2 regions of the Pseudomonas sp. FSO-7 genome follow, and region 2 is predicted to be linked to the other one. Evidence: predicted binding sites of a transcription regulator. Region 2 holds the regulator's gene; the other holds the start of a gene.
What was found. The regulator sigma-54, encoded in region 2, starts transcription at its own class of promoters, with help from an activator protein. The targets are predictions, from matches to a motif close to ANTGGCATNNANNTTGCTNT.
Positions count from the first base shown of each region.

Region 1: glnA (type I glutamate--ammonia ligase) is a predicted target of sigma-54. The motif match lies at 2,280-2,299, and genes of this name have one in related genera.

Region 1 is NZ_CM184193.1:443,381-457,803, forward strand. Features, by position in the region: gene AC515T_RS01970 (chorismate mutase) at 94-657, opposite strand; gene glnA (type I glutamate--ammonia ligase) at 779-2,185, opposite strand; gene thiI (tRNA uracil 4-sulfurtransferase ThiI) at 2,514-3,968, shown strand; gene typA (translational GTPase TypA) at 4,107-5,927, shown strand; gene AC515T_RS01990 (YkgJ family cysteine cluster protein) at 6,147-6,584, opposite strand; gene AC515T_RS01995 (glycogen/starch/alpha-glucan phosphorylase) at 6,838-9,288, shown strand; gene AC515T_RS02000 (DUF2339 domain-containing protein) at 9,580-13,194, shown strand; gene AC515T_RS02005 (DUF3999 domain-containing protein) at 13,191-14,423, shown strand, end outside.
Region 2 is NZ_CM184193.1:1,061,039-1,075,461, forward strand. Features, by position in the region: gene AC515T_RS04455 (class II fumarate hydratase) at 1-1,071, shown strand, start outside; gene AC515T_RS04460 (DUF2753 family protein) at 1,099-1,539, shown strand; gene AC515T_RS04465 (superoxide dismutase) at 1,542-2,165, shown strand; gene AC515T_RS04470 (ZIP family metal transporter) at 2,185-3,075, shown strand; gene AC515T_RS04475 (HPr family phosphocarrier protein) at 3,213-3,488, opposite strand; gene rapZ (RNase adapter RapZ) at 3,504-4,361, opposite strand; gene ptsN (PTS IIA-like nitrogen regulatory protein PtsN) at 4,364-4,828, opposite strand; gene hpf (ribosome hibernation-promoting factor, HPF/YfiA family) at 4,841-5,149, opposite strand; gene AC515T_RS04495 (RNA polymerase factor sigma-54) at 5,226-6,719, opposite strand; gene lptB (LPS export ABC transporter ATP-binding protein) at 6,884-7,609, opposite strand; gene lptA (lipopolysaccharide transport periplasmic protein LptA) at 7,609-8,154, opposite strand; gene lptC (LPS export ABC transporter periplasmic protein LptC) at 8,141-8,710, opposite strand; gene AC515T_RS04515 (KdsC family phosphatase) at 8,718-9,242, opposite strand; gene AC515T_RS04520 (KpsF/GutQ family sugar-phosphate isomerase) at 9,243-10,217, opposite strand; gene AC515T_RS04525 (ATP-binding cassette domain-containing protein) at 10,491-11,300, shown strand; gene mlaE (lipid asymmetry maintenance ABC transporter permease subunit MlaE) at 11,300-12,097, shown strand; gene mlaD (outer membrane lipid asymmetry maintenance protein MlaD) at 12,097-12,564, shown strand; gene AC515T_RS04540 (MlaC/ttg2D family ABC transporter substrate-binding protein) at 12,576-13,229, shown strand; gene AC515T_RS04545 (STAS domain-containing protein) at 13,238-13,543, shown strand; gene AC515T_RS04550 (BolA family protein) at 13,659-13,898, shown strand; gene murA (UDP-N-acetylglucosamine 1-carboxyvinyltransferase) at 13,921-14,423, shown strand, end outside.

The DNA of each region.
Region 1 (14,423 bases), 620 kb from region 2:
AGCTGGCTCGCGATGGCGGCGTGTCAGGCGCTGAGGTGTTGGATGTGCAGGCCTCATCGCGAGCAGGCTCGCTCCCACAGGGGAAGGGGGGGCTCAGGATGTTGGGGAGAGGCACAGCCCTGCGGTTGCCCGGATCAGGGCGAGCCTGTGCACTGGGTGCTGCTTGTTGTGGTGGGTGGCACGGGCCAACCATTGTGGGCACTGCGGGTCGGTGCGGTAGGGGGCGAAGTCGGCCAGTTGCTGCAACAGGCGTTTTTGCAGGCGGTCGAGTTGCGGGCGGATCTGGCCCACCAGGTCCGGGCGCGGGAGGTCCGGGGCCTTGCCGTCCAGGGCCCAATCGGACAAGTCGACGTATTGCACCAATTTGTTGGCTTCTATCTGGGCGGCGAAAAACGCTTCCACGGTTTCGCTGCTCAGTTTATAGGCCGGTGCCTGGGCGACGGCCGCGGCAATGACTTCACGCTCGCGCTGACGATCTTCTACGGGTTTGCCACTGTCCCATTTACTCAGCGCCACTTGATCGGCGATGGCCAGGCGTTCGCCAATGGCGTTAAGCAGCGGGGTCAGGGCCTCAGGGGCGTGAGTCGAGGCGGCTTCGGCGGTGGTAGCCAGCAGCGCAGCAGACAGGGCAAGGCAGAGCTTGAAGCGCAAAGTCATGGGCAGTCTCGTCTTCTAAGGGGAGCGACGGGGCATCATGCACGTAACCGACGCCCATAAAAAAGGCCTCCCGAAGGAGGCCTTTCTTTATCTCACGCCGTGCGTGGCGGCGCTTACTGGATCAGCAGCTGTAGTACAGCTCGTATTCCAGTGGGTGAACGAAGGTGCGAACCTTGATTTCTTCTTCGCTTTTCAGTGCGATGTAAGCGTCGATGAAGTCATCGCTGAATACGCCGCCCTTGGTCAGGAACGCACGGCCCTTGTCCAGCTCTTCCAGGGCTTCTTTCAGGCTGCCACAGACCTGCGGGATTTCCTTGGCCTCTTCAGGCGGCAGGTCATACAGGTTTTTGTCAGCGGCATCGCCAGGGTGGATCTTGTTCTGGATACCGTCCAGACCGGCCATCATCAGTGCAGCGAAGGCCAGGTACGGGTTGGCAGCCGGGTCCGGGAAGCGTGCTTCGATACGGCGGGCTTTAGGGCTGTTCACGTAAGGAATACGGATCGAGGCGGAACGGTTGCGAGCCGAGTAGGCCAGCATCACCGGGGCTTCGAAGCCTGGTACCAGACGCTTGTAGGAGTTGGTCGACGGGTTGGTGAAGCCGTTCAGGGCCTTACCGTGCTTGATGATACCGCCGATGAAGTACAGGGCGGTGTCCGACAGACCGGCATAGCCTTCGCCTGCGAAGGTGTTCTTGCCGTCCTTGGAGATCGACATGTGAACGTGCATGCCCGAACCGTTGTCGCCGTACAGAGGCTTCGGCATGAAGGTCGCGGTGCGGCCGAAGGCGTCAGCAACGTTGTGTACACAGTACTTGAGGGTCTGTACTTCGTCAGCCTTCTTGACCAGCGTGTTGAATTTCACGCCGATTTCGTTCTGGCCGGCAGTCGCCACTTCGTGGTGGTGAACTTCGACGGTCTGGCCCATTTCTTCCAGTGCGTTGCACATGGAGGTACGGATTTCGTGGTCGAAGTCGAACGGTGGAACCGGGAAGTAGCCGCCCTTGATGCCTGGACGGTGGCCTTTGTTGCCGCCTTCCACGTCCTGGTCGGACATCCACGAACCTTGTTCGGAGAAGATCTTGAACATGGAGCCAGAGATGTCGGACTTGAATTTGACCGAGTCGAAGATGAAGAACTCAGGCTCAGGACCGAAGAAAGCGGTGTCGCCGATGCCGGTGGACTTCAGGTATTCCTCGGCGCGGTGGGCGATGGCGCGTGGGTCGCGGTCATAGCCTTGCATGGTCGAGGGTTCGATGATGTCGCAGACCAGGATCAGGGTCGGCTCTTCGGTGAATGGGTCCAGGACGGCGGTTGCGTCGTCCGGCATCAGGATCATGTCGGAGGCTTCGATGCCTTTCCAGCCGGAGATGGAGGAACCGTCGAACATTTTCCCGATTTCAAAGAATTCGTCGTCCAGCGCATCACGGGCCGGCATGGTCACGTGATGTTGAGTACCTTTGGTGTCAGTGAAGCGCAGATCAATCCACTTGACGTCATGATCTTTGATGAGTTGAACCGACTTCGACATATGTCCTCCGGGTGGCTTCGGGCGGGTAGTGGAGTGCCCTTAGATATGGGTGATGCCGGCGCGAATACTCTGCCAAGGCAACCTGCCTCACAAGGGAGCAAATTGCATGCCAGTGCCCCAGCATGGGTTTTTTGCACCAAATCCACGCTTTTAAAGGCGTAAATCAAAGATTGTCAGACAATAACGCACTGCAATGTGGCGTCGTCAGTCGATAATGACCTGTTTTGGTGCATGCAAAACCATCTGCACATAAACTGGTTAAACCTTGAGCAATTTCCGCTATAATCCGCGCCCCCCTTTTTCGGCTGGCCGTTCGCGCGCTGTTTTCATGAAACTAATCGTAAAAGTCTTCCCCGAGATCACCATCAAGAGCCGCCCGGTACGGATGCGTTTCATCCGCCAGTTGGCCAAGAACATCCGTGCCGTGCTCCGAGACCTGGACCCGGCTGTGGTGGTGAATGGCGTGTGGGACAACCTCGAACTGGAAACCCGTGTCAGCGAACCCAAGCTTCTGAAGGAAATGACCGAGCGCCTGAGCTGCATGCCGGGCATCGCGCATTTTTTGCAAGTCGATGAATACCCGCTGGGGGATTTCGACGACATCCTCGCCAAGTGCATGCTTCATTATGGTGACGCATTGGCCGGCAAGATCTTTTCGGTGCGTTGCAAGCGCGCCGGCAAGCACGTGTTCAGCTCGATGGATGTGGAGAAGTACGTCGGCAGCCAGTTGCGCCGGCAGTGCGGCGCGGCCGGTATTTCGTTGAAAGACCCGGAAATCGAAGTGCGCATCGAAATTCGCGACCAGCGGTTGTTCGTGATCCACAGCCAGCACAACAGCATCGGCGGTTATCCGCTGGGCTCGCTGGAGCAGACCCTGGTGCTGATGTCCGGTGGCTTCGACTCCACGGTGGCCGCCTACCAGATCATGCGTCGCGGGCTGATGAGCCATTTCTGCTTCTTCAACCTTGGTGGCCGGGCCCATGAACTGGGCGTGATGGAAGTGGCGCACTTCATCTGGAAGAAGTACGGCAGCTCCCAACGCGTGTTATTTGTGAGCGTGCCGTTCGAGGAAGTCCTTGGCGAGATTCTCGGCAAAGTCGATAACAGTCATATGGGCGTCATTTTGAAGCGTATGATGTTGCGCGCCGCTTCACGAATTGCCGACCGCCTGCAAATCGATGCGCTGGTGACCGGCGAGGCGATCTCCCAGGTGTCGAGCCAGACGTTGCCGAACCTGTCGGTGATCGACTGCGTGACCGAGAAGCTGGTCTTGCGTCCACTGATCGCCAGCCACAAGCAGGACATCATCGACCAGGCCAATGAAATCGGCACCGCCGAGTTTGCCCGGCACATGCCGGAGTACTGCGGCGTCATCTCGGTCAATCCGAAGACGGCGGCCAAGCGCGGGCGGGTGGAGCACGAAGAGAAAGAATTCGACATGGCGGTGCTCGAGCGAGCGCTCGAAAACGCCAGGCTGGTACCGATCGATCGCGTTATCGATGAATTGGGCCAGGACATCAAGATTGAAGAAGTCGGCGAAGCGCTGGCCGGTCAGATCATCATCGACATCCGCCACCCGGATGACGCTGAAGACGACCCGCTGAGTATCGCTGGCATCGAGGTAAAAACGATGCCGTTCTATGCCGTGAACGCGCGTTTCAAGGAACTGGACCCTACTCGCCAGTACCTGCTTTATTGCGACAAAGGCGTGATGAGTCGCCTGCATGCCCACCATTTGCTCAGTGAGGGGCATGCCAATGTGCGCGTTTATCGACCGAGCTAAGTGCCCGGGGCTGTTTGCCTGTGGCCTGCGTCACCGGCCCCCCGACGCCGCCGACAGGCTGTAACGGCTTTGTCGGACTCAACGTAAATCGCTGCCACGACCTGTCAGCACACCGAATCCTCTGATCGAGATACACAAGTGATCGAAAATCTACGCAACATCGCCATCATTGCTCACGTTGACCATGGTAAGACCACCCTGGTAGACAAACTCTTGCGTCAATCCGGCACCCTGGAGCGCAACGAGCTCAACGACGAGCGCGTGATGGACTCCAACGACCAGGAAAAAGAGCGCGGTATTACCATCCTGGCGAAAAACACCGCCATCAACTGGAACGGCTACCACATCAACATCGTGGACACCCCGGGCCACGCCGACTTCGGTGGTGAAGTAGAGCGCGTGATGTCGATGGTCGACTCCGTGCTGCTGCTGGTTGACGCTCAAGACGGCCCTATGCCGCAAACCCGTTTCGTGACCAAGAAGGCCTTCGAAGCTGGCCTGCGTCCGATCGTGTGCATCAACAAGGTTGACCGTCCAGGCGCGCGTCCGGACTGGGTTCTGGACCAGATCTTCGATCTGTTCGACAACCTGGGCGCCACCGAAGAACAGCTGGACTTCAAGGTCGTCTACGCCTCGGCCCTGAACGGTATTGCCGGTCTGGACCATACCGAAATGGCTGAAGACATGACCCCGCTGTACCAGTCGATCGTCGACAACGTACCGGCACCGAAAGTCGACCGTGACGGCCCGTTCCAGATGCAGATCTCCGCACTGGACTACAACAGCTTCCTGGGTGTTATCGGTGTGGGCCGTATCGCTCGTGGTCGCGTCAAGCCGAACACCCCGGTCGTGGCTATCGGTGCCGACGGCAAGCGCCGCAATGGTCGTATCCTGAAGCTGATGGGTCACCACGGTCTGCACCGCGTAGACGTTGAAGAAGCGGCTGCCGGCGACATCGTCTGCATCAGCGGCATGGACTCGCTGTTCATCTCCGACACCCTGTGCCACCCGGACACCGTTGAAGCGATGAAGCCGTTGACCGTCGACGAGCCAACCGTTTCCATGACCTTCCAGGTCAACGACTCGCCATTCTGCGGTAAAGAAGGCAAGTTCGTGACGTCCCGTAACATCAAGGAGCGTCTGGACAAAGAACTGCTGTACAACGTTGCACTGCGCGTTGAAGAAGGCGACTCGGCCGATAAGTTCAAGGTCTCCGGCCGTGGCGAACTGCACCTCTCGGTTCTGATCGAAACCATGCGTCGCGAAGGCTTCGAAATGGCTGTAGGCCGTCCGGAAGTGATCATCCGTCTGGTTGACGGCGTGAAGCACGAACCGTTCGAAAACGTCACCATCGACCTGCCGGAAGAATCCCAGGGCAAGGTGATGGAAGAGATGGGCCTGCGTAAGGGCGACCTGACCAACATGGTGCCGGATGGCAAAGGCCGTGTACGTCTGGAATACAACATCCCTGCTCGCGGTCTGATCGGTTTCCGTAACCAGTTCCTGACCCTGACCAACGGTGCTGGCATCCTGACCTCGATCTTCGACCGTTACGACGTGATGAAGTCTGGCGACATGTCTGGCCGTCAGAACGGCGTTCTGGTTTCGGTTGAAACCGGCAAGGCACTGACTTACTCCCTGGAAACCCTCCAGGCGCGTGGCAAGCTGTTCGTCGAGCACGGCCAGGAAATCTACGGTGGCCAGATCGTTGGTCTGAACAGCCGTGACAACGACCTGGGCGTGAACCCTACCAAGGGCAAGAAGCTCGACAACATGCGTGCTTCGGGCAAAGACGAAACCATCGCCTTGGTTCCACCTGTTCGCTTCACCCTGGAACAGGCCCTGGAATTCATCCAGGACGATGAATTGTGTGAAGTGACTCCGAAGTCGATCCGCCTGCGTAAGAAGATCCTGGACGAAAGCGAGCGTACCCGCGCTGCCAAGAAAGCCAAGAACTGATTTAGCCCAGGCTGAATGAAAAACGCCCCCGGTCGCGAGATCGGGGGCGTTTTTTTATGCCTGGAAGTGATGTGGCGCCTGTTGGGGCCTCATCGCGAGCAAGCTCGCTCCCACAGTGGATGTGCAGTGGGTACAGATTTTGTGTTCGACATGAATCCCTTGTGGGAGCGAGCTTGCTCGCGATGACGGTGGTTCAGGCACCGCCGAACCCTCTGTAGGTCAGAACTTGTCCAACGTCCGCGGATTGCGCTCGCGCTCCACTTCCTTGGGCTTGTAGGCACAATACCCCGGCCGTGGGCCTACCCGTGGATGGTTGCGGCAGGTGTCCGGGCGCTTCTCGTAAATGGTGCACAACCGGCTCTTGCGGTCCAGATAAAGGCAATCGTTGTTGCTCATGCGCTGGAGCGTGAAGATTTCCGACTTCTGGTTGTAACGCTCGACGATCCCTTCCTTTTGCAGGCGCTTGGCGATGTTCTTCGGCGGGTCGCCCAGTTCGAATTCATCGACGATGCCGATGCGGATCAGGTCCTTGATCTTGACCTCCACCGGCAGCGTGCAGCAGCTCGACACGCAGGAACCGCACATCGGGGCGGAGTACTTGGCCCAGGTATCGAGTCGGTCGATCTCCGCGGCGGCGATCAGGTTGGGCTTCATCATCACGGTTTACCAGCATGCATCAGGGCGCGCGATCATACCGGGACTGGTGAAATTTTGAACGACCATCTGCCGGTTTTTTTTCATCCAGGCAAAAACGCTCCAGGACCGGCACGCCCCCTGCATTCATTCGCCCATATGGCAGTTCCCTGGCGACGATTCTCCGGCACGGTGGAAAAACCACCGAACCTGCGCCTGTACCGCCTGTCAGACCGACTAGGCTCAGACAATTCCATGCTCGTTCGAGGTCTCATCAATGACTCAAGAACCACTTGTTCGCGAAGCCGAAGTCGCTGCTTTTCGCGATGCTGTGTTGACCAAACTCACTTATGCCGTCGGCAAGGACCCCGATCATGCGTTTGATCACGATTGGTTCGAAGCCATTGCCCTGGCCGCCCGCGACCACATGGTCGAACACTGGATGGACCACACGCGGCAGATCTACCGCAAGGGCCAGAAGCGCGTCTATTACCTCTCCCTGGAATTCCTCATCGGTCGCTTGCTCTACGACAGCCTGAGCAACCTCGGCCTGCTGGACACCGCCCGTGAAGCCTTGACCGAACTGGGCGTGGACCTGGAGCGTATCCGCCTGCTCGAGCCGGACGCGGCGCTGGGCAATGGCGGCCTCGGCCGCTTGGCGGCGTGCTTCATGGAAAGCATGTCGACCCTGGGCATCGCCGGCCATGGCTACGGGATTCGTTATGAGCACGGCCTGTTCCGCCAGGCGATTGTCGATGGCTGGCAGCAGGAGCAGACCGAGCACTGGCTGGACTTCGGCAACCCGTGGGAGTTCGAGCGCCCGGAGGTGGTCTACCCGATCGGCTTTGGCGGCAGCGTCGAAACCGTGACCGATGACACCGGCAAGACTCGGCAAGTCTGGTCCCCGGGCGAAACCGTGCGTGCCATCGCCTATGACACCCCAGTGGTGGGTTGGCGCGGTGCCAGCGTCAACACCCTGCGCCTGTGGCGCGCCCGGGCGGTGGAAGACCTGCACCTGGAACGCTTCAATGCCGGCGACCACTTGGGCGCGGTAGCGGAAGTGGCCCGGGCCGAAAGTATTTCCCGCGTGCTGTATCCGGCCGACAGCACCGAAGCCGGCCAGGAACTGCGCCTGCGCCAGGAATATTTCTTCGTCGCCGCCTCGTTGCAGGATTTGCTGCGCCGCCATCGCAACATGCACACCTCGGTGCTGACCCTGGGCGATCACGCGGCGATCCAGCTCAACGACACGCACCCGTCCATCGCCGTGGCCGAGCTGATGCGTCAATTGGTGGACGTCTACGATGTGGCCTGGGACGCGGCCTGGCAGATCACCCAGGACACGCTGTCCTACACCAACCACACGCTGCTGCCCGAAGCCCTGGAGACCTGGCCGGTGGGGCTGATGGAACGCATGTTGCCCCGGCACATGCAGATCATCTACCTGATCAACGCCCAGCACATCGATTCGCTGCGGGCCAAGGGCGTGCACGATTTCGACGTGCTGCGCTCGGTGTCGCTGATCGAAGAGGACAACGGCCGCCGGGTGCGCATGGGTAACCTGGCGTTCCTCGGTTCCCACAGCGTCAACGGCGTGTCCGGGTTGCATACCCAGCTGATGCGCAGCACGGTGTTCTCCGAGCTGCACAAACTCTATCCGAATCGGATCAACAACAAGACCAACGGCATCACCTTCCGCCGCTGGTTGTTCCAGGCCAACGCCGAATTGACCTCGATGATGGTCGACGCCCTCGGCCCGAGCGTGCTCGACAACCCCGAGGAACGCCTGATCGAACTGGAGCCGTTTGCCGACAAGCCGGCGTTCCGCAAGGCGTTCGCCGAACAGCGCCTGCACAGCAAGAAGGCCCTGGCTTACCTGATCCATGAGCGATTGGGCATCGCCGTCAACCCGGCGGCGATGTTCGACGTGCAGGTCAAGCGGATCCACGAGTACAAGCGCCAGTTGCTCAACCTGATGCACACCGTGGCGCTGTACCAGGCGATCCGCGCCGAGCCGGAAGTGGATTGGGTGCCGCGGGTGAAGATCTTCGCCGGCAAGGCCGCCGCCAGTTATCACCAGGCCAAGCTGATCATCAAGCTGACCAACGACATCGCCCGGGTGGTGAACAACGACCCGACCGTGCGTGGTTTGCTCAAAGTGGTGTTCCTGCCCAACTACAACGTCAGCCTGGCCGAAAGCATCATCCCGGCGGCGGACTTGTCGGAGCAGATTTCCACGGCCGGTTTCGAAGCGTCGGGCACCAGCAACATGAAGTTCGGCCTCAACGGCGCGCTGACCATTGGCACCATGGACGGCGCCAACGTGGAAATGCATGAGCGCATCGGTGGCGAACACATGTTCATCTTCGGCCTGACCGCCGAGCAGGTGGAAGCGCGCAAGCAAAACGGAGAGTTCAGCGCCGCGCCGGACATCGCCGCGTCCCACCGGCTCAACGATGTGTTGCAGGCGATTCGTGGCGGGGTGTTCTCGCCGGATGATCCGATGCGCTACGCCGGGCTCGTGGACTCGCTGGTGGACTACGACCGCTTCCTGGTGTGCGCCGACTTCGACTCGTATTGGAACGCCCAGGCCAAGGTCGAAGAACGGTGGCACGACTCCAAGCAGTGGTGGCGTTCGGCGGTGCTCAACACCGCGCGCATGGGTTGGTTCTCCTCGGACCGGACCATCCGTGAATACGCCACCGACATCTGGAAAGCCCTGGAGTAGCATTTGCTGTAAGAAATGTGAGCGAAGCCCAACGGCGGTTGGGCTTCGTCGATATACTAGGCGCCAGTTTCGCCGGGCTGTGTGGCCGGACTCAGTAAGGGGCAGCGCACCAATCCAATGTGGGAGTGAGCTTGCTCGCGATAGCCGTGGGGCAGGCAATATCAGTGTCGCCTGACACGCCGCTATCGCGAGCAAGCTCGCTCCCACAGGGTTTGGGGGTTTCCACTAGACTGATCCAGGCACCGCATCACCCCGGTTACGCCCGCAACGGGCCGCTTAGGGATATCGACCATGCAATGGATCTTGATGCTGTTGGGCCTGGCACTCGGCTGGGTGGTGGACGAGTCGTTCGCCGATGCGCTGATAGGCGCACTGGTGGGGCTTGGCATCGCCCAGGCGTTTAGGCTGAGCCGCCTCGCTGCCCAGGCCACCAAGCAACAGGGCCTTCTGCAGGAGGCGCAGCGTAGCTTGATCGAGCTGCAAGCGCGTCTGACGGTGCTCGAGCGCGGCAGTACTGCTGCACCGAGTGATCCGGCGCCAGCGCCTGAAGTCGTCGTCGCCCAGTCACCGAAAGCCGAACCTCGTGTCGAGCCGGAGTTGAGCTGGGAACTGCCGCCTGACCTCGAGCCCGTCTCGGCAATGGCTACGCAAGCCAGTCAGCCCCTGCCCGACGACATCTGGAAACCTCAGCCTGTCGCCTCCCAGCCCGCCGCCCGCAAACCGGTTCGCCCGGAACCGGTGGTTTTTGAGCCCGCAGCGCCCCGTGGCCCGAATCTGTTCGACCGCGCCTGGATGGGCGCGCGCAATTGGCTGTTCGGCGGCAACACCGTGCTGCGGGTCGGCGTGGTGCTGTTGTTCCTCGGCCTGGCGTTCCTGCTGCGCTATGCCACCGAAGGCCTGGTGGTCCCGATCGAACTGCGTTACGCCGGCGTCGCGGCCAGCGCCTTGGGCCTGCTGGGCCTGGGTTGGTGGCTGCGCAACCGCAACAACAATTATGCGCTGATGCTCCAGGGTACCGGGATCGCCGTGTTGTACCTGACCGTGTTCGCCGCCATGCGCCTGCATCCATTGCTCGATTCCAAGGCCGCCCTGGGCTTGCTGGTAGCGGTGACGGTGTTCTCGGCGATCCTGGCGGTGACCCAGAACGCCTTGGGCCTGGCCGCAGCCGCAGCGTTGGGCGGCTTCGCCGCACCGATCCTGACCTCCACCGGCAGCGGCAACCACGTCGCCCTGTTCAGTTACTTCATCCTGCTCAACGCCGGCATCCTCGCGATTGCCTGGTTCAAGGCCTGGCGCCTGCTCAACCTGATCGGCTTCGTCGGCACCTTCGGCATCGGTTTGGCTTGGGGCCTGCGCTCCTACGCGCCGGAACTGCTCTGGAGCACCGAGCCGTTCCTCATTCTGTTCTTCCTCATTTACCTGGCGATCGGCTTGCTGTTCACCCGTCGCAAACTGTTGGAAATGAGCGACGCCCCCGAGGACTGCAGCCGCGAGGCGTTGCTGCGCTGGTCGGCGCGCAAGGGCGATTACGTGGACGGCACGATGTTGTTCGCGCCGCCACTGGTGGGCTTCGGTCTGCAGTTCGCCTTGGTGCAGCATCTGGAGTTCGCCGCTGCCTTCAGCGCCCTGGCCCTGGGCATGATCTACATGGGCCTGGCCCGCGTGCTGATGGGGGGCCGGGCCTTGCTGCTGGCCGAAACCTGCCTGGCCCTGGGGGTGATTTTTGCCAGCCTGGCGATTCCGTTGGGGCTCGACGCCCGTTGGACCTCGGCGGCCTGGGCCGTGGAGGGCGCGGGGATCTTCTGGCTGGGCCTGCGTCAGCAACGACCCTTGGCCCGGGCCTTTGCCTTGCTGCTGCAACTGGGCTCGGCGCTGGCCTTCATCAGCGAACTGCGGTCCGGCGAAGGCAGCCTGCTCGATGGGGCTCCGTTGGGGGCGTTGATGCTCGGCGGCGCCTTGCTCTTCACCTTCTACCAACTGCGCAAAGCTGCGCCGGACCTCACCTCGACGTGGGAGCGCCAGGGTTTACCGGTGTTGGCTGTCCTGGGACTCAGCTTCCTGTATTTGCTGGCGCCGCTGTTTTTCTTCACCCATGGCACTGCCATTGCCTGGGCCCTGGCCGGTTTGGCGACGCTGTTTGTCGGCCTGCGCCTGCAATCGCGCAGCTTCCTGTTCACGGCATTCGCGGTGCAGTTGCTCGGCGGCGCGCTGTTCCTGATGCGCTTGCAAGGCGCCGAGGGCGATGCGTCGGCGGTGTTCAGCGCGGGCTGGAGCGGGTTGCTCAGTGCTTCGCTGATCGGCCTGGCGTTGATCGGCGGCATGTTGCTGGCGGCGCGCGACGACATGGTGCGCAACGATGTCCGATTGCTGCGCGGCTTGTCCGTGGTGCTGCTGGCGGGGCTGGTGCTGATCAATCTCGCGGTGCTGTTCGTCCTGCCCTGGCAAACGGCGAGCGGCGTATGGGCGGCCAGTGGCCTGTTGATCATCTGGCTGAGCCTGTACCTGAAACAACGCGCGAGCTTTGTCTTCGGCTTGCTGCTGCAACTGCTGGGCGGTGCGGCGTTCCTGACGGCGGGGCCGGCGCTGTTGGGGCCGCTCAATGCCGAGGATCTGCGGCCCCTGGCCCATAGCGGTTTCTGGACGCCGCTGGTGCTGGGGCTGGCGGCGTTGGTGGGCGCATGGCGCCTGCAACGGGCCCACGCCGCGCAGGAACTGGACGCCCTGAGCTTGCAGCGCCTGTCCGAGCTGTTACTGATCTGGGGCGCGGGCTGGTGGGCGCTGGCGTGGGTCAGCGAAGTGCTGCGCTTTGCCCCGGCGAACCTGCAGGGCAGCTTGCTATTGGTGGTCGCGGCGCTCAGCGTGGCGGTGTGGAGCGTTTTGTCGCTGCGTTTGAAATGGCCGGCGCTGGGGTTGCTGTGCACGTTGTTGATTCCGGCGGCGGGTTGCGTGCTGGTGGCGACGGGGCACAGCTACTACCACCCGGCTGCGGATTTCGGCTGGCTGGCCTGGCTGGCGGTATTTGCCGTGCATTTCCTCTCGCTCAAGCGCCTGGCGCCGATGCTGCCGGCCCAGGCGCGCAGTACCGCCCACGTGCTCGGTTGCTGGTTGCTGATGGCGGTGTTGATGCTGGAATTGCGTTACGGCCTGCTGTTGCTGTCCGAGCAGTACAACGCCTGGCGCTGGTTGGCCTGGGCGATCCTGCCGAGCCTGTACCTGGTGCTGATGGCCGCGCCGCGTGCCTGGCCATGGCCGGTTTCGGCGCAGCCACGGGAATACCGTGTCTATGCGGCGGCACCCATGGCACTGCTGATGCTCGGTTGGTTCTGGCTGACCAACACCTTCAGCGATGGCACCGCCGAGCCACTGCCTTACGTGCCGTTGCTCAACCCCTTGGAGCTGGGCCTGCTGTTCGCCTTGTTCGGTGTCTACGTGTGGGCCCGCAACGCCGTGGCGCAATCGACGAGCCGATGGAGTCGCGTTGGACACATCGCCCAATTGATCGCCGGTGTGTCGTTGTTCGCGTTCTTCACCGCCCTGGTGATGCGCAGTGCCCACCAGTGGATGGGGGTGCCGTTCGAGCTGGATGCGCTGCTTGAATCCATGTTCGTACAGGCCGGGCTGTCCATTGTCTGGACCCTGATCGCCCTGGGCCTGATGATCGGCGGGCATCTGCGCCATCGCCGTGAAGTGTGGCTGATCGGCGCGGCGTTGATCGCCGTGGTCGTGGCCAAGCTGTTCTTTGTCGAATTGAGTAACCGTGGCGGTCTGGCGCGGATTGTTTCGTTTATCGGCGTAGGCGTGTTGCTGCTGGTCGTGGGCTATTTTGCTCCGCTGCCGCCCAAGCGCCCGGAGACGGTCGCCCAGGATGAGCCGCCTATGCCTGTCAGTGAGGGAGTGTCATCTTGAGTCGCAAGTTGAATCGGATCGGGCTGGGCGTGGTCGGATTGTGGGTGGCGTTGTCGGCTACGGCCCAGGAGCAACCGGCGGATTTCGCCCATCAGGTGCCGTTGGTCCTGAGCGGCGAAGGGCCGTGGTATCGCCTTCCGTTGCCACTGGACGTGCAGTTGCAGGCGCGACAGACCGACCTGAGCGACCTGCGGGTCTTCAACGCCGCCGGTCAGGCCCAGGCCTACGCCTTGGTGCGCGAGTCGGCCCAGAGCCGGGAAAACCGCACCCTCACCGATGTGAAGTGGTTCCCGCTGTACAACGCCGCCGATGACAACGAGCGCGCTCCCAGTGTGCGAGTGCAATCGAACGCCAACGGCACCCTCGTGGAAGTCCAACCCTCGAGCCGGCTCGAAGTCGGGGAGGAAGCGTTGCGTGGCTGGTTGTTGGATGCCAGCGCGATCAAGGCGCCGCTGCAGCAGTTGATCCTCGACTGGACCAGCGAGCGCGACGGCTTCCAGCGGTTCACCATCGAAGCCAGTGACGACCTGCAGCACTGGCAGTCGTGGGGCGAAGGCCAGGTGGCGCGCTTGACCTTTGCCGACGAGCAGGTCGAACAGCATGAAGTGAACCTGCCGGGGCAGCCGGCACGTTACCTGCGGCTGCTGTGGGATTCGCCGTCCTCGGCCCCGGTGCTGACCTCGGCCCAGTTGCAAAGCGCCAGCCGCGAAAACCTGCCGTTGCCGTTGGCCTGGTCGCAGCCGTTGGCCGGCAGCACGACGAAGGCCGGTGAATACACCTGGCAGTTGCCCATGGGGCTGAACATCGAACAGGTGGAGGTCGAACTGAGCCAAGCCAACAGCCTGGCCCCGGTGACCCTGGCCGGTCGTCGTGAAAGCAGCCACCCGTGGCAGCCGCTGGGCAGTGGCTTGCTCTATCGCCTGACCCAGAACGGCCAGGATGTGCTGCAAAATCAATTGCAACTGTCCGGCCAGACCGTGCAGCAATTGAAACTGACCGTGGACGAGCGTGGCGGCGGCCTGGGAACCGAAGCCCCGGCCCTGCGCTTTGCCGTGCGTCCGACCCAGGTGGTGTTCCTGGCGCGGGGCGAAGGGCCTTACCGACTGGCGCTGGGCAGCGCGACGGTCAAAGCGGCCAGCTTGCCATTGAGCACGCTGGTGCCCGATTACAAACCGTCGCGCCTGGCGACGCTGGGGACGGCGACGGTGAACGGCGCGGCCACGTCGACG
Region 2 (14,423 bases):
AACATGAACGCCAACGAAGTGATCGCCACCCTTGCCAGCGGTCTGCTGGGAGAGGCGATCAACCCGAATGACCACGTCAACTGCGGCCAGAGCAGCAACGACATCATCCCCACCAGCATTCATGTCAGCGCCGCGCTGGCCTTGCATGAGCAATTGCTGCCGGCGTTGTTGCACCTGGTGCAGGTGATCGAGCGCAAGGCCGAAGACGTCCACCCGTTCATCAAGACTGGCCGCACCCACCTGATGGATGCCATGCCGGTGCGCCTGAGCCAGGTGCTCGACGGTTGGGCGCAACAGCTCAAGGCCAATATCGGCCACTTGCAGGACCTGCTGCCGAGCCTGCAATCCCTGGCCCAGGGCGGCACGGCGGTCGGCACTGGGGTCAATGCCCATCCACGCTTCGCCGAGTTGTTCAGCCAGCAACTGACCCAATTGACCCAGGTGCAATTCACTCCGGGCAAGAACCTGTTCGCGCTGATCGGCTCCCAGGACACCGCCGTGGCGGTTTCCGGGCAGCTCAAGACCACGGCCGTGTCGCTGATGAAAATCGCCAACGACCTGCGCTGGATGAATTCCGGGCCGCTGGCAGGCCTGGGCGAGATCGAACTCGAAGGCCTGCAGCCGGGCTCCTCGATCATGCCCGGCAAGGTCAATCCGGTCATTCCCGAAGCCACCGCGATGGTCGCGGCCCAGGTGATCGGCAACGACACGGTGATCACCATCGCCGGTCAATCGGGCAACTTCGAATTGAACGTGATGCTGCCGATCATCGCCCAGAACCTGTTGAGCAGCATCACCCTGATGTCCACCGCCAGCCGCTTGCTGGCCGATAAGGCCATCGCCACGTTCAAGGTCAACGAAGCCAGGCTCAAGGAAGCGTTGTCACGCAACCCGATCCTGGTGACCGCGCTGAATCCGATCATCGGTTACCAGAAGGCTGCTGAAATCGCCAAGAAGGCTTACCAGCAAGGCCGGCCGGTCATCGATGTCGCCCTGGAACACACCGACCTGTCTCGCAGCGAGCTCGAAGTCCTGTTGGACCCGGAGAAGCTCACCGCCGGCGGCGTGTAACCCCGACACCTGTGTGGAGGACTCATCATGGAACACTGGAAACGTACGATCGAACGGGCCAATCGCTGTTTCATGCAAGGTGAGCTGGTAGACGCTCGCGAAGCCTACCTGCAAGCCCTGGCGTTGGCCCAAGTGCTGTACGAGCGCTGGGCGGATGCCGACGAAGCGGTCGCCGCTTGCGTCGTCTCCCATCACAACCTGGCGGACCTGCACTTGCGCCTGAACCAGCCAGAGGAGAGCGCCGAATACTTGTGTGCGATCCACCAACGGTTGTTGCAGACGATGCAGGACGAACGCCTGACACCGGCCCTGCGCGCCGCCGCGCAGCGCCAGAGCCACAAGACCTACGTCGAACTGCTGAATTTCATCAGCGAGCACGGTGAGTACCCACGCACCCAGCGCCTGTTGCACTGCAATGCCGCCACGCCCCGGCAGCGCTATGCCTCTCTTCATCATGGAGTTCATTGAACATGGCTTTTACCTTGCCTGCATTGCCCTACGCCTACGACGCCCTGGAACCGCACATCGATGCGCAAACCATGGAGATCCACTACACCAAGCACCACCAGACCTACATCAATAACCTCAACGCAGCGGTGGACGGCACCGAATACGCCGAGTGGCCCGTCGAAAAACTGGTGTCCAGCGTGGAGCAGTTGCCGCCAAGCCTGAAGGCTGCGGTGATCAACCAGGGCGGTGGCCACGCCAACCATTCGTTGTTCTGGGAGGTGATGACGCCCCGGGGCGGCGGCCAGCCCGAGGGCGCCCTGGCGGCGGCGATCGATGGGCAACTGGGCGGTATCGAGCGTTTCAAGGAGGCTTTCACCAAAGCGGCGCTGACCCGTTTCGGCAGCGGCTGGGCCTGGTTGAGCGTGACCCCGCAAAAGACCCTGGTGGTGGAAAGCAGCGGTAACCAGGACAGTCCGTTGATGAATGGCAACACGCCGATTCTTGGCCTGGACGTCTGGGAGCATGCCTATTACCTGCGCTACCAGAACCGTCGTCCGGAATACATCAACGCGTTCTACAACGTGATCAACTGGCCTGAAGTCGCCCGACGCTATCAGGCGGCGCTGGCTTCGAGCCCTTCATGAACACCCGCCAAGGCTGACTATGGATACTCAAACACTGGCGATTGGAAGCGGACGGATGTTCCGCTATGCCTTGGGGTCGTTGTTGCTGTTGGCCGGGATGACGTTGTTGGCGGCCCAAGGCCTGGCGTGGCTGGACCTGGAGCCCAGGTTGTTGCGGGCTCTCCAGGGAGGTGGGCTTTGCGCCTTGGGCACTGCGCTGGGGGCGGTGCCAGTGCTGGTCATCCGGCGCATGCCCCAGGCCGTGAGCGATTCGCTGCTGGGCTTCGGTGCCGGGGTGATGCTCGCCGCCACGGCGTTTTCGCTGATCGTGCCGGGCATTGCCGCGGCCGAGCAGTTGGGGTTCACGCCTTGGGCGGCCAGCGGCCTCATCTGTTTTGGCATTCTGTCGGGGGCGTTCGGGCTGTACCTGGTGGACCGCAAGGTCTCGGCCAGCCCCGAAAGGCTGGTGGCGGTGCCTGGACGTCCGATCATTGCGCCGCGGATCTGGTTGTTCGTGTTTGCCATCATCGCTCACAACATTCCGGAAGGCATGGCGGTGGGCGTGTCGGCGGGCGGTGGCATGCCGGATGCCGACAGCCTGGCGATGGGCATCGCTTTGCAGGATGTCCCCGAGGGGTTGGTGATCGCGCTGGTGCTGGCCGCGGCGGGCATGTCGCGGGTCAAGGCGTTCCTGATTGGCGCGGCGTCAGGGCTGGTCGAGCCCGTATTCGCGCTGCTGTGCGCCTGGCTGGTGAGCCTGGCCGAGATGCTCTTGCCCCTAGGCCTGGCGTTGGCGGCCGGGGCGATGCTGCTGGTGGTGACCCACGAGGTCATTCCCGAATCCCGCCGCAATGGTCACGAGAAACTGGCGAGCCTGGGGTTGTTGGTGGGGTTTTGTCTGATGATGGTGCTGGATACGGCGTTGGCGTGATGCAGGTCTGCGGGGGAGTGAGCTTTTTGTGGCAAGGGCGCTTTCATGACAAGGGAGCTTTTGTGGCGAGGGAGCTTGCTCCCTCGCCACAAAGGCTAGCTCTGTCCACACAACAAGCGCGCCTTGAGCTTGGGCGGTTATTCGCCTTCGTCGAAGTATCTTTTGATCAGGTCAACCAGAGCATCCATCGCTTCCTGCGCCTCTTCACCTTCAGTGCTCAGATGGATCTTGGTGCCCTTGCCGGCGGCGAGCATCATCATCGCCATGATGCTTTTACCGTCGACCGTGGACTCCGGCGTGCGGCCGACCCTGATGGTGGTGTCCTTGAACTGTCCCGCGACTCCGACAAACTTGGCCGACGCTCGGGCATGCAACCCCAGCTTGTTGATGATTTCAATTTCCCGAGCAGGCATCGCGATGTGAATCCTTTAGCTGAGGTCGCGGTGGCGAACCTGGACATTCTTCAGGGATTGTTGCAGGAGCTGACCCAGGCGTTCGGTCAGGTAGACGGAGCGGTGATGACCGCCGGTGCAACCGATGGCGATCGTGACATAGGCCCGGTTGCTCGCGGCAAAGCGGGGTAGCCATTTGAGCAGGTAGCTGGAGATGTCCTGGTACATTTCCTCGACATCCGGCTGTGCGGCCAGGTAGTCGATCACCGGTTGGTCAAGCCCGGACTGCTCGCGCAATTCCGGTTTCCAATAAGGGTTGGGCAGGCAACGCACATCGAACACCAGGTCGGCGTCTACCGGCATGCCACGCTTGAAGCCGAACGACTCCACCAGGAACGCGGTGCCCGGCTCCGGCTGGTTCAGCAGGCGCAGCTTGATTGTGTCGCGCAACTGATACAGGTTCAGGTGGGTGGTGTTGACCTTCAGGTCCGCCAGGTCGGCGATCGGCCCCAACAGCTGGCTTTCATCCTCGATGGCTTCGGCCAGGGAGCGGTTGGCGTTGCTCAGGGGGTGACGCCGGCGCGTTTCGGAAAAACGCTTGAGCAGCGTCTCCTCATCGGCATCCAGGTACAACACATCGCATTGGATATGCCGGCTGCGCACTTCCGCGAGCAGTTCGGGAAAGCGCGACAGGTGGCTCGGCAGGTTGCGTGCATCGATAGACACCGCCACCAGCGGCTGCGCCAGCTCGGTGTGGATCAGGGCGCGCTCGGCCAGTTCCGGCAGCAGGCCGGCGGGCAGGTTGTCGATGCAGTAGTAGCCGCTGTCCTCAAGCACGTTGAGGGCCGTGCTTTTACCGGAGCCGGAGCGGCCACTGACGATGATCATGCGCATGTTTAATGACCGTTCTGCTCGTCCAGGACCACCTGGTACAGAGCTTCGTTACTCGGCGCGCTGCGCAGTTTTTCGCGCACTTCCTTGCGGTCCAGCATGCTGGCAATCTGGCGCAGCAGCTCGAGGTGCGCATCGGTCGCCGCTTCCGGAACCAGCAATACAAACAGCAGGTCGACCGGCGCGCCGTCGATGGCGTCGAAATCTATGGGGGCTTCAAGGTGCAACAGTGCGCTGATTGGCGTGGTGCAACCCTTGAGGCGGCAATGGGGAATGGCGATGCCGTTGCCAAAACCGGTGGAACCGAGTTTTTCACGGGCAACCAGGGCCTCGAAGACGTCCTGCATTTCCAGATCCGGCACCTCGCGGTGGATCAGGTTGGCAATTTGTTCGAGGGCTTTCTTTTTACTGCCGCCCGGCGCGTTCACTTGGGAACGGCCGGGGGTCAGGATGGTTTCTAGTCGGATCATGGATTGGGGGGGTTAACGACCGGTCGCGCCCTGGAGGAGGCTCTGGGTCTTTTCCTTATGCTTTTTGAGTTGGCGATCCAGCTTGTCGGTCAGCAGGTCAATCGCGGCATACATGTCTGTGTGCTCTGCGTTGGCAACCACTTCTCCGCCGGGGATATGCAGCGTGGCTTCGATTTTCTGCAGCAGCTTTTCGACGTTCATCGTGACTTGCACGTTGGTGATCTTGTCGAAATGCCTCTCCAATCGGTCGAGTTTTTCGCCGATGTAGGTGCGCAGGGGTTCGGTCACTTCCAGTTGGTGTCCACTGATGTTGACTTGCATACAGCTTCTCCTTCGTTGCCAGTGCATAAAGCGGCAGGCAGAAATGCCTGCCACTGGAACGCTGTGGCGTGGCCTGTTACATCAACCGCTTGCGTTCGCTCGAAGGCGCGATCCCGAGGGATTCACGGTACTTGGCGACGGTACGGCGGGCCACCTGAATGCCTTGTGCCTCCAGTAAACCAGCGATCTTGCTGTCACTCAACGGCTTTTTCTGATTTTCCGCGGCCACCAGTTTTTTGATGATCGCGCGGATGGCCGTGGACGAGCATTCGCCGCCTTCGGAGGTGCTGACGTGGCTGGAGAAAAAGTATTTCAATTCATAGATGCCCCGGGGGGTATGCATGAATTTCTGGGTGGTCACCCGGGAAATCGTCGACTCGTGCATGCCCACTGCCTCGGCAATGTCATGCAGGACCAACGGTTTCATCGCTTCATCGCCGTACTCCAGGAAGCCGCGCTGATGCTCGACGATCTGGGTGGCCACTTTCATCAGGGTTTCGTTGCGGCTTTGCAGGCTCTTGATGAACCAGCGGGCTTCCTGCAACTGGTTGCGCATGAAGGTGTTGTCGGCGCTGGTGTCGGCGCGCTTGACGAAACCGGCGTACTGGGCGTTGACCCGCAGCTTGGGCACCGACTCCTGGTTGAGTTCCACCAGCCAGCGATCGTTGTGCTTGCGCACGATCACGTCGGGGACCACGTACTCGGGCTCGGTGGATTCGATCTGCGAGCCGGGGCGCGGGTTGAGGCTCTGCACCAGTTCGATGACCTGGCGCAGCTCATCTTCCTTGAGCTTCATGCGACGCATCAACTGGCTGTAGTCGCGACCGCCCAGCAGGTCGATGTAATCGGTGACCAGTCGCTTGGCTTCGGCCAGCCATGGCGTCTTGGCAGGCAACTGGCGCAGTTGCAGCAACAGGCACTCGCCCAGGTTGCGGGCGCCAATGCCGGCCGGTTCGAATTGCTGGATGCGATGCAGGACGGCTTCGATCTCGTCCAGCTCGATGTCGAGCTCGGGGTCGAAGGCTTCGAGGATTTCTTCGAGGGTCTCGTCCAGGTAGCCCTGGTTGTTGATGCAATCGATCAGGGTCACGGCGATCAGGCGATCGGTGTCGGACATCGGTGCCAGGTTCAGTTGCCACAGCAGGTGGCTTTGCAGGCTCTCGCCGGCCGAGGTGCGGGTGGTGAAGTCCCACTCGTCGTCATCGCTGCTGGGCAGGTTGCTGGCGCTGGTCTGGTAGACATCTTCCCAGGCCGTGTCCACGGGCAGTTCGTTGGGGATGCGCTCGTTCCATTCGCCATCCTCGAGGTTATCCACCGTTGGGGCGGCTTCCTGGTAGGACGGTTCCGGGATCTCGGTGTTGGTCTTCTGCTCGACGTTGTCGGCCAGCGGGTCGGTGTTATCGAAGTCGTCGCCTTCTTCCTGGCGTTCGAGCATCGGATTGGACTCCAGGGCCTCCTGGATTTCCTGTTGCAGGTCCAGGGTCGACAATTGGAGCAGGCGGATGGCCTGTTGCAGCTGCGGTGTCATCGTCAGCTGCTGGCCCATTCTCAAGACTAGCGATGGTTTCATGGCAGGGGCTTAACACCTTATTCGCCGGCGCACATGCGCCATCCACTACAGGGCGCCGGAGCGCCAAAATTAAGCAAATTATATGCCTGAAACTGAAGTGTTTGCCTAGAGCGTCGCCATAATAAAATTAAACGACGCCCAGGCAATTCGCCAGACACGTGTGCTTACAGGCGGAACTCATGGCCCAGGTACACTTCCTTGACCAGGTCATTGGCCAGGATCGCGGCGGAGTCTCCTTCGGCGATCAATTGGCCGTCATTGACAATGTAGGCGGTTTCGCAGATGTCCAAGGTCTCGCGCACGTTGTGGTCGGTGATCAGCACGCCGATACCCTTGGCCTTGAGGTGATGGATGATCTGCTTGATGTCGCCCACCGAGATCGGGTCCACGCCGGCGAACGGTTCGTCGAGCAGGATGAACTTCGGTGCGGTGGCCAGAGCGCGGGCGATTTCCACGCGGCGCCGTTCGCCACCCGACAGGCTCATGCCCAGGTTGTCGCGAATGTGGCTGATGTGGAATTCCTGCAGCAGGCTTTCCAGTTCCTGGCGACGGCCGGCCTTGTCGAGTTCCTTGCGGGTCTCGAGGATCGCCATGATGTTGTCGGCAACCGACAGTTTGCGGAAGATCGATGCTTCTTGCGGCAAATAGCCGATGCCGGCCTTCGCCCGACCGTGCATCGGCTGGTGGCTGACATCCAGGTCGTCAATCAGCACGCGACCCTGATCGGCCTGGACCAGGCCGACGATCATATAGAAGCAGGTGGTCTTGCCCGCGCCATTGGGGCCGAGCAGGCCGACGATCTGGCCGCTGTCGATGGACAGGCTGACATCACGCACGACTTGACGGCTCTTGTAGCTCTTGGCCAAGTGCTGAGCTTTCAGAGTTGCCATTACTGGGCCTTCTGCTCGGTTTTCTTTTTAGGCTGGATCACCATATCGATCCGCGGACGCTGCTCGGTCACCTTGCTGCCGGTGGCGCGACCGGCGCTGGCGAGTTTCTTGTTGGTGTCGTAGACGATTTTCTCGCCTTGGGTAACGTTGTTGTCCTTGTCGACGACCTTAGCACGGTCGATCAGAACCACGCGATCCTGGGAGGCGTGGTACTGGATAGTGACCCCGTAGCCCTGTACCGGCTTGGTGTCGCCCGCGGTTTGCATCTGTTCGAAATAGGCCAGGTTGCCCACCGAGGTCACCACATCGATATCGCCGGACGGGGTGCGGGTGATGGTCACGGTGTTGCCGGTGACCTTCATCGAGCCCTGGGTGATGATCACGTCGCCTTTATAGGTGGCGACGCCATTCTTGTCGTCGAGTTGGGCGTCGTCGGCCTGGATGCGGATAGGCTGGTCGCGGTCGTTGGGAAGAGCCCAGGCGCTCGCGCTTCCCAGTGCTGCGCCCAGACTGAGCAAAATAGGGAGGGTTTTAGCGAGCTTCATACTGTCCTCTTACGTTCGATAGCAGGTGTATCCTGCTTTCCTTCAAATACGCTTTCATTCCCGTGCCGGTCGATACACCCCCGGCGCCGTCGATTCTAACGGGTTGCTCGGTCTGCGCATATTCTTGCTGTGGGAACACGGTCATGCGTGTACTGGTGATGACGGTCGTGCGGTTTTTCTCGTCGGTTCGGGCAATGCGTACCGAGTCGATCAGTTCCACTTCGGTGCCACCGGAATTGACTTCGGCGTGCTCGCTCTGCACGTGCCACGGGAATTCGGTGCCGCGGAACATGTTCAGGTCCGGCTTGGTGACCAGCGTAATGTCAGTGGCCTTTACGTGGTCGACCTTGTCGGACGTCATCTCATATTGCACTTTGCCGTCGGGCAGGTACTGCAGGGTATGGGTGTTGGTGGCGTACCAGTCGATCCGCTCCTCGACCTGGGGTGCAGGCTGGTCGAGAAACCGTTCGGGGCTGATGTTCCAATAGCCCACTGCGGCGAAAATCGCCGCGATACAGGCAAACACCACAATGGTGCGAATCTTTTTGCTCAGCATAAATGGCTCACAGGTACGCGGCGTTGGCCGCTTCGAGGCGGCCCTGGGCGCGCAGGATCAGTTCACAGAATTCGCGGGCCGCACCTTCGCCGCCTCGCGCCGTGGTGACGCCGTGGGCATGCTCGCGGACGAAGCCGGCCGCGTTGGCGACCGCCATGCCCAGGCCGACCCGGCGAATCACCGGCAGGTCTGGCAGGTCGTCACCGAGGTAGGCCACCTGTTCATAGCTTAGGTTGAGTTGACCCAGAAGCTCGTCCAGCACCACCAGTTTGTCTTCGCGACCCTGGTAAAGGTGCGGGATGCCGAGGTTCTTCGCACGCCGTTCGACCACCGGAGTCTTGCGGCCGCTGATGATAGCGGTCTGTACGCCGGCGGCCATCAACATCTTGATACCTTGGCCGTCGAGGGTGTTGAAGGTCTTGAATTCGCTGCCGTCTTCGAGGAAGTACAGGCGACCGTCGGTCAGCACGCCGTCCACATCGAACACGGCCAACTTGATGGCTTTGCCCCGTTGCAACAGGTCTGTGTTCATTTACATGACTCCCGCACGCAGCAAATCGTGCATGTTCAGGGCGCCCACCGGACGGTCGTCGTCATCGACGACCACCAGGGCGCTGATCTTGTGGTCTTCCATGATTTTCAGGGCCTCGGCGGCGAGCATCTCGGCGCGGGCGGTCTTGCCGTGGGGCGTCATGACTTGTTCGATGGTCGCGCTGTGGATGTCGATGGTGCGGTCCAGGGTGCGGCGCAGGTCGCCGTCGGTAAAAATCCCGGCGAGCTTGCCGTCGGCCTCCAGGACCACCGTCATGCCCAGCCCCTTGCGGGTCATCTCCATGAGCGCGTCCTTGAGCAGTGTGCCGCGCACGACCTGTGGCAATTCCTGGCCGGCGTGCATCACGTTTTCGACTTTCAGCAGCAGGCGACGGCCGAGGGCGCCACCGGGATGGGAAAAAGCAAAGTCTTCCGCCGTGAAACCTCGGGCTTCCAACAGCGCCACGGCCAAGGCATCGCCCATGACCAGGGCGGCGGTGGTGGAGGAGGTCGGTGCCAGGTTCAACGGGCAGGCTTCGTGTTCGACATTGACATTGAGGTTCACTTCGGCGGCCTTGGCCAGCGGCGAGTCGGGGTTGCCGGTCACGCTGATCAACTGGATGCCCAGGCGCTTGATCAGCGGCAGCAGGGTGATGATTTCGTTGGTGGAGCCGGAGTTGGACAGGGCCAGGATGATGTCGTCCCGGGTGATCATGCCCATGTCCCCATGGCTGGCTTCGGCCGGATGGACGAAAAAGGCCGTGGTGCCAGTGCTGGCGAGGGTGGCGGCGATCTTGTTGCCGATGTGCCCGGACTTGCCCATGCCGACCACGACCACGCGGCCCTTGCTGGCCAGAATCATCTCGCAGGCGCGTACGAAATCAGCGTCGATATGGGGCAGCAAGCCTTGCACGGCTTCGAGCTCGAGGCGGATGGTACGTTGTGCCGATTGAATCAGGTCGCTGGATTGGCTCATGTCTGAAATCGTATAGCCCGATGAAAAGGCGGCGATTATAGCGGTAATGAACAATTCCCTCACGTAAGTTCGTCATGCTTTGTTCAAGGGGCCGCAACGTTTGACATAAAATGTGGCTTTTACCTTAAGCCAGGCTTAACGGGCGGGGCGTTGGCCTTGGGCGCTTGGCTGTTGCAGTGATATAGTTCGCCGCCGGTTCGCGTGCCCGGCGGTGCCGGCGCTTGTCGGCTGCCCAGGGCATTCGAATGTGAGGCTGCATCGCAAGGAGTTTAGATGAGTGCCGACAACGCCTACGCGGTCGAGCTGAAGGGGCTGTCCTTCAAGCGAGGGACGCGCAGCATTTTCAATGACATCGATATTCGCATACCACGGGGCAAGGTCACCGGCATCATGGGGCCTTCCGGGTGTGGCAAGACCACGCTGCTGCGGCTGATGGGGGCACAGTTGCGCCCCAGCGCCGGCGAAGTCTGGGTCAATGGCCAGAATCTTCCCCAATTGTCTCGCAGCGACCTGTTCGATGCGCGCAAGCACATGGGCGTGCTGTTCCAGAGCGGCGCGCTGTTCACCGACCTCGATGTGTTCGAGAACGTGGCGTTTCCGTTGCGGGTCCATACCGACCTGCCGGAAGAAATGATCCGCGACATCGTCCTGCTCAAGTTGCAGGCCGTCGGGCTGCGTGGCGCCATCGACCTGATGCCGGACGAGCTGTCCGGCGGCATGAAGCGGCGGGTCGCGCTGGCGCGGGCGATTGCCCTCGACCCGAAGATCCTCATGTACGACGAACCCTTCGTCGGCCAGGACCCGATCGCCATGGGTGTGCTCGTGCGCCTGATCCGCCTGCTCAACGATGCGCTGGGCATCACCAGTATCGTGGTCTCCCACGACCTGGCCGAAACCGCCAGCATTGCCGACTACATCTATGTGGTCGGCGATGGCCAGGTGCTGGGACAGGGCACACCGCAGGAACTGGCGGATTCGGACAACCCGCGTATTCGCCAATTCATGAAAGGTGATCCGGACGGGCCGGTGGCGTTCCATTTTCCGGCCACGGATTACCGTACCGATCTGCTGGGGAAGCGCTGATGCGCAAGAAATCACTATTGGAAAGAATTCGCCTGTTCGGCCGCTCCGGCATCGACGTGGTGGCGGTGCTGGGCCGTTCCTCGCTGTTCCTGATGCACGCATTGCTCGGTCGCAACGCGACGGGCGGCGGCTTTGGCCTGCTGGTCAAGCAGTTGCACTCGGTGGGTGTGATGTCCCTGGTGATCATCGTGGTCTCCGGGATCTTCATCGGCATGGTGCTGGCGCTGCAGGGCTTCAGCATTTTGTCCAGCTACGGTTCGGAGCAGGCGGTCGGGCAGATGGTCGCCCTGACGCTGCTGCGCGAGCTCGGCCCCGTGGTGACCGCGCTGCTGTTCGCCGGGCGGGCCGGTTCGGCGCTGACGGCTGAAATCGGTAACATGAAGTCCACCGAGCAGTTGTCCAGCCTGGAAATGATCGGCGTCGACCCGCTCAAGTACATCATTGCCCCGCGCCTGTGGGCCGGCTTCATTTCCCTGCCGGTGCTGGCGATGATTTTCAGCGTCGTGGGGATCTGGGGCGGTTCGTGGGTGGCCGTCGACTGGCTGGGGGTCTATGAGGGTTCCTACTGGGCCAACATGCAAAACAGCGTCGACTTCCTCGACGATGTTCTCAATGGCGTGATCAAAAGTGCCGTGTTCGCGTTCGTCGTGACCTGGATCGCCGTGTTTCAAGGCTATGACTGTGAGCCCACTTCAGAGGGGATCAGCCGTGCCACAACCAAGACCGTGGTGTACGCCTCGCTGGCGGTCCTGGGCCTCGACTTTATTCTGACCGCCTTGATGTTTGGAGATTTCTGATGCAAAACCGCACCCTGGAAATCGGTGTCGGCCTTTTCTTGCTGGCTGGCATCCTGGCTTTGCTGCTGCTGGCCCTGCGGGTCAGTGGACTGGCGCCGACGGCAAGCACCGATACTTATAAACTTTATGCCAATTTCGACAATATCGCCGGTTTGACGGTCAGAGCCAAGGTGACCATGGCCGGTGTGACCATCGGCAAGGTCACGGCAATCGATCTGAACCGCGAGGATTTCACCGGTCGGGTGACGCTGCAGCTGGAAAAGCGCGTGGACAACCTGCCGACTGACTCCACTGCATCTATTCTCACGGCCGGGCTGCTGGGCGAGAAATACATTGGCATCAGCGTGGGTGGGGAAGACACCGTGCTCAAGGACGGCGGGGTCATCCATGACACGCAGTCGTCCCTGGTGCTCGAGGACCTGATCGGTAAATTCCTGCTCAATACCGTTAGCAAAGACGCCAAATGAGGAGCTTTTGAATGATCTCTATCTTGCGACGTAGCCTGTTGGTGCTGCTCGCGGCGCTGCCGTTGATGGCCAACGCCGTGGCCGCGCCTTCGGCCCATGACATCATCCAGGACACGACCACCCGGTTGTTGGCGGACCTTGCCGCCAATAAAGAGAAATACAAGCAGGACCCCAGCGCGTTCTATGACGCGCTGAACGGCATCGTCGGCCCCGTGGTGGACGCCGATGGCATTTCCAAGAGCATCATGACCGTCAAGTACTCGCGCAAGGCAACCCCGGCGCAGATGACCCGCTTCCAGGAGAACTTCAAGCGCAGCCTGATGCAGTTCTATGGCAACGCCTTGCTGGAATACAACAACCAGGGCATCACCGTTTCCCCGGCCAAGGATGAAAGCGGCACCCGCACCAGCGTCGACATGCAGGTCAAGGGCAACAACGGCGCGGTCTACCCTGTCTCCTACACGCTGGAGAAAATCAACAGCGAGTGGAAGGTGCGCAACGTGATCATCAATGGCATCAACATTGGCAAGCTGTTCCGCGATCAGTTCGCCGATGCGATGCAGCGCAACGGCAACGACCTGGACAAGACCATCGACGGTTGGGCCGGTGAAGTCGCCAAGGCCAAGGAAGTGACCGAAGAAGCCAAAGAGAAGCAGGAACAATGATCGAGTCGGTGAGTGAGTCGGCCGTTCGTCTGGGCGGCGCCGGTGAGCTGCTGCTCAGTGGCGTGCTGGACTACCGCACCGGCCCGGCCTTGCGCAAGCAGGGCCAGGCGCTGATCAAGTCCGTCGGCGGCGCCGAAGTGATCATTGACTGCTCGGCGGTGCAGAAGTCCAGCAGTGTCGGCTTGTCGCTGCTGCTGTGCTTCATGCGGGACGCCAAGGCGGCCGGCAAAACGTGGAGCATCCGTGGGATGCCCGAAGACATGCGCGAAATAGCCCAGGTCAGCGAGCTGACCGAGCTGTTGGCGCACTCCTGACCCACATCGTTGGAAAAGTCCCCCCGTCAGAGTCCTGCTTCGCGGGGTTCGCAGGCGCGGGGCTTTTTTGTATGATGTGCGACCCGCGCGCACAGGGCGCCGATTGAGGTTGAGCATGCAGGCTGTAGAAGTGAAGAGCTTCCTTGAAGGAAAGCTGCCTGGTACGCAGGTGGAAGTTGAAGGCGAAGGCTGCAACTTCCAGCTGAACGTAATCAGCGATGAACTGGCGGCATTGAGCCCAGTGAAGCGTCAGCAGAGCATCTATGCCCATTTGAACCCATGGATTGCCGATGGCAGCATCCACGCGGTCACGATGAAATTTTTCAGCAGCGCGGCCTGGGCCGAGCGCACCTGAGCCCAAGGGCCTCGAGATTCTTATGGATAAACTGATTATTACCGGCGGCGTTCGTCTTGATGGCGAAATCCGTATTTCCGGGGCAAAGAACTCCGCCCTGCCCATCCTGGCCGCGACCCTGCTGTGCGACGGTCCTGTGACCGTGGCCAACCTGCCGCACCTGCACGACATCACCACGATGATCGAGCTGTTCGGCCGCATGGGCATCGAGCCTGTGATCGACGAGAAGCTCAGCGTCGAAATCGACCCACGCACCATCAAGACCCTGATCGCCCCGTACGAGCTGGTGAAGACCATGCGTGCGTCGATCCTGGTACTGGGGCCGATGGTCGCCCGTTTCGGTGAAGCCGAAGTCGCCTTGCCTGGCGGCTGTGCCATCGGCTCGCGTCCGGTGGACCTGCACATCCGCGGCCTGGAAGCCATGGGCGCGGTGATCGACGTCGAAGGTGGCTACATCAAGGCCAAGGCGCCGAAAGGCGGTTTGCGCGGCGCGCACTTCTTCTTCGATACCGTCAGCGTGACCGG